DNA from 2 places in the Paenibacillus sp. JT31N11 genome. Region 1 is predicted to be linked to the other one. Evidence: riboswitches for the same ligand, from Rfam matches in the RefSeq annotation. Region 1 holds a riboswitch; the other holds the start of a gene.
The links. Region 1 has a riboswitch for cyclic di-AMP ahead of AC0YNV_RS30170 (hypothetical protein). Riboswitches for the same ligand answer to the same signal wherever they lie in the genome.

Region 1 (2,200 bases):
AACATCATCATCATGATGACCGCCATTTGCGTGAAATACGACAGCCCGCTTTCACCGCTGTAATGCTGCAGGTTCGTATTGGTCATGAAGCTGATTATCGTATTCATGATAAGCGTGGGCTCCATATCGCCGATTCCGTTCGGATTTAGCGGCAGCCCGCTCTGCACCCGAAGCAGCACATAGCTGATGGCTACGAATATGAAGTTGATGGTAACGAAGCTGATGGCGTACTTCTTCCAGCTCATCCCCGCCCTGTTCTTCAGCCCCATGATCATATAAATCACTTTCTCCACCGGACCGAACACCTTGTCGGTGCGGTTAGGTTCATTCGAGAATACATGATATAAATAATTCCCGAGCGGTTTGGCGATCAGCATCAGAACGCCGATCACAATAATAATTTGCAATATGTCCATAGCCGTTCCTCCTTGGGGCTTAATCGACTCTCAAGCTCATTTAAAATTTCTCCGGATGAAGCAGGGCATACACCAGGTAGATCAGCAACGCGCCTGTAAAAATCAATACCAGCGTCATAAGCGTTCTCCCTCCGTCTCGTCGATCGATTTGTCGCACCAAACCAAGAATCCGGCGATAACAAGGAAAGATGCGATCAAAGTCAAAATCATCCATACATCCAACATAACAGCACTCCCTTTATGGTTGATCATTCAGGCGGCTGAGCAAGAACCCGACATCTCCGGATTGCGTGCGCACAATATAGGCAGCCCCAAGCTTTTTATAAATAACCTCGGGATGCCATACCGTCGTAATAACGGTAATCTCCTGGCAGGACCAGTTGGCCATGAGCTGCAGATACTGACAGCTGAGCGGCAAGCTCGACTCAAAAATATAAACGCGTCCGATCGAAAATTGGGGAGCCGCTCCCGCTTTGCTGCGGGTCGTGTTCACTCGTATAATTTCATTAACGCCCAGTTCCCGCAGCAGCTTTTCTTCCCTCCTATTATTCGTGAGGGCGACCACAGGCTGCTGTTTGTAGAGCAGCAGCCGTACGAATTTTCTCCCTGCCTCAGTCGATGCAGCCACCAATATTGGCCGTTGTTCCATACTTTTCTCCTCCAAATTCAGGGAAGAAGGCAACAAAAAAGAAGCCTTAGGAAAAGAGTAACCTTTACCTGCGGCTTCTTTGACCATGACAAACGTCCTGATCGCTCGCGATAAGTGTTGCCTCTCCCGGTACGCTTACGAGGTTAGCTGTCGGATTCGGGCATGAGAGTAGCCCTACGCCCGGCATTTTGGAATGCCGGATGATTCACCCCGTGACCGTCGCCTTCGTCCCGATGGACGAGGACGGTCGTTGGTTCCCCCGTTACTGCAGCTGCTGCGCAATATTCAGCGAATGAAACAAATTCAAGATTTATACAAAAATCTATACAACAAAAAACCGCAGAGGCACGTGACGCTCTGCGGTCGAATTTAATCGATCACTTCGTTCACCATTCCTCTCTCCACCTGCGCTTACGAGGTTAGCTGTCGGATTCGGGCGGTGAGAGTCGCCCTACGCTGCATGAGTTTCATGACACTCCTGCAACGATTCACCCCTGCGCTGTACGATCCGACTCTCACATCGGATACCAACAACGCTTCTATGGTTCCCCCGCTTTCCACCCGAAGGCGGAAACTCAGCGATCAAAAAAATGGATATATGCTGTTAAGCACGATATGAATCATACTCCCAGCCGTACGGCGTGTAAAGCATGTCCAGAACAGCTATGGGCACAAATAACGCCGCTGGACATATTTTCAAGCGCTTTCAGAGGATCAATGCTTCTTTATGCTCTGTATATCGCGGTATTTCGCCGTTTTTCTTTATCTCCGCTTAAAACGCAACCAGGCCCTTCGGGAGCTTATATGAAGAATGGAGCAGCGTATTAGCAACATGAAGAGGGAACGAGTAATTGCGCAAAATGACTGGTTTTAGCCGCTTATTTTCACTTTAAATGAAAAATATGGCGTTATGAAGTGTTTATCAGGCTGCGGGTCATTTTACAGAAGAAAAGGAACGGAATATGATAAATGGCAAGCCTGATTACGGCTATCATTTATTCGCTGAGTGCTTCCAAAGGAAGCAGCGGGGGAACCATGTGAGCGTCTGGGACTTCTGGCGCTCAAGGGGTGAATCCGGATGCCTGACGGCTCTGGCAGGGCGGCTCTCTCGTCCGAATCCGACAGCTAACCTCGT
Region 2 (2,200 bases), on a different contig from region 1:
TTTTACGCAGTTTCTAAAAACAAAGGTAAGCGACCATCATGAATATTTCAATATTATGCTTGCGGAGCTGGACCGGATCAATACGATCGTGCAGGAATTTATGGCGCTGGCCAAACCCCAGGTCAAGCAGTTCAGCCAGCATAATCTGGCCTCCATATTGGAGAATGTGATTACGCTGCTGGAAACCCAGGCGATTATGAACAATGTCGAGATGAAAAAGGATTTTGCCGCGAAGATGCCGACGGTATATTGCGATGAGAATCAGCTCAAGCAGGTATTTATCAATTTGATGAAAAATGCCATAGAGGCGATGCCAAGCGGAGGAGATTTATCCATTACCCTGAAGGAGGGGGACGCGGGTATGCTCATTGTCCGCATTCAAGATCAAGGGGTGGGAATCCCCAAGGATAAGCTTGAGCGTCTAGGCAGCCCCTTCTACTCGACCAAAAGCTCCGGTACCGGGCTTGGACTCATGATTTGCTTGCGCATTATTGAAGCCCACCGCGGTACGCTGAAATTTGAAAGCGAGGAAAGCAGCGGCACAACCGTCACAGTTGAGCTGTCTGCCTTTGAATGGGAGACAGAGGGATAAATGAATGGCGTTCAGCCCGTTATTGTTCGCGGCTGGACCTATTTACCAGTGTATTTGGGGGATAGAATTATGGTATCCTTTAACGCGAGCCGAAACTTATCGTACGGGGGATCTTTATGAGGCAGCAAACAGATGCTTTCAGCAAGCCATAATCTGTTTCCTGCCTCGCGGAATATTATCCGAGCCAGTCGAATTGGCAGGATGAAAATCCGCTGGGGGTGAATCGCTTTGGAGCGGGCATATCCGCTATGGCGTAGGGTTGAACTCCTCAATCCGAATCCGACAACTAACCTCGCAGGCCGCATGCACAAACAGGCATACTTAACCAATCGGGAGAGAGGCTGCCTTGTTTGAGCGATGACGGAGTTTGGAGACAGTTCTGTATCAGAACATGCCGATAAACCCGTAAATAAAAAGGAGGACATTGGTTTTGGTAAATGCAAAATGGAGAAAAGGCGCAGCAGCAGCTATACTTGGATTGGCAATTCTTGCCCATGCAGGGGCGGCAAACGCTGCAGCGGTATACAAGGCAAAAGACAATGATACTTTCTGGACGTTGTCCAAGCAATTCGGTGTGCAGCTCGATCAGCTGGTGAAAGCGAATCCAGACGTGGACCCGTCCAATATTTATGCGGGCTTGTCCATCACAGTGCCGGGATCGGCAGCGAAAAAAACGGCAGCAGCTCCGAAACCCGCGGCGGTCAAGGCGATTAAAATGGAATCAACGGCCAAAGCGCTGCCGAAAAATACCGTGACAGTCAACGGACTGGCCTACAACTATACGGATGTTGTACAAGCCAAAGCAAGCGCTTATACAGCTGATGAATCCGAGAACGGCTGGGGCCCGGTTGACTATTACGGCAACCCGCTCAAGCTGGGTACGATCGCAGTTGATCCCAACCGTATTCCGATGGGAAGCAAGGTGTATATCACCGGTTACGATCATGACGGTTTGCCTGTTGGCGGCATGATGGCCGTAGCGACAGATATGGGGAGCGGGATCAAAGGGGATCGCATTGATATCTTCGTACCGCAATCGCAGGAAAAAGCCCAGAAGTTCGGGTTTCAATATGTAAAGGTTTTTGTTCTGGGCAAATCATAATGCTTCAATATAATCGATCATAAATGAGCGGCGCCCCATTGCAGGGGCGCCGCTTGGCGGTTTCAGGGCTTTACGCTTCGTGCAGCCGGTTCTCCAAGCAGCTCGGGGAGCGTAACCATTTGATAGCCTTTGCTGCGGAGCAGCTTGATCAGTTTGGGCAGCGCCTCTAATGTTCCCGATAGATCCTGGCCGATGCCTCCGCCTGCATGCTGAAGTATAATGGAGCCCGGCTGCAGGGTTTTCTTGATGTTAAACAATATCGTACTGCTGTCGATGCCCCGCCAGTCGACGGAGTCGACATCCCAGTTGACGGCAATATAACCGTTTTGCTTCATCCATTCAATTTGCCCGGGCAGTACTTCCCCATAGGGCGGTCTGATTAATCTGGGACTATATCCGGCGAGCGGACGCAATATGGCGTCAGTATTGCGGATCTGCTGCTGGAAGGCAAACAGGGAAATACGCGAGAATACCGCATGGTTATAGGAATGGTTGCCGATTACATG

Region 2: another riboswitch for cyclic di-AMP. It lies ahead of AC0YNV_RS14050 (3D domain-containing protein); the one in region 1 lies ahead of AC0YNV_RS30170 (hypothetical protein).

The regions. Positions count from the first base shown of each region.
Region 1 is NZ_JBWDNQ010000012.1:83,620-85,819, reverse strand. Features, by position in the region: gene kdpA (potassium-transporting ATPase subunit KdpA) at 1-416, opposite strand, end outside; gene kdpF (K(+)-transporting ATPase subunit F) at 457-534, opposite strand; gene AC0YNV_RS30170 (hypothetical protein) at 655-1,065, opposite strand; cyclic di-AMP (ydaO/yuaA leader) riboswitch at 1,182-1,366, opposite strand; cyclic di-AMP (ydaO/yuaA leader) riboswitch at 1,459-1,656, opposite strand; cyclic di-AMP (ydaO/yuaA leader) riboswitch at 2,056-2,200, shown strand, end outside.
Region 2 is NZ_JBWDNQ010000003.1:328,305-330,504, forward strand. Features, by position in the region: gene AC0YNV_RS14045 (PAS domain S-box protein) at 1-592, shown strand, start outside; cyclic di-AMP (ydaO/yuaA leader) riboswitch at 670-908, shown strand; gene AC0YNV_RS14050 (3D domain-containing protein) at 1,023-1,694, shown strand; gene AC0YNV_RS14055 (polysaccharide deacetylase family protein) at 1,757-2,200, opposite strand, start outside.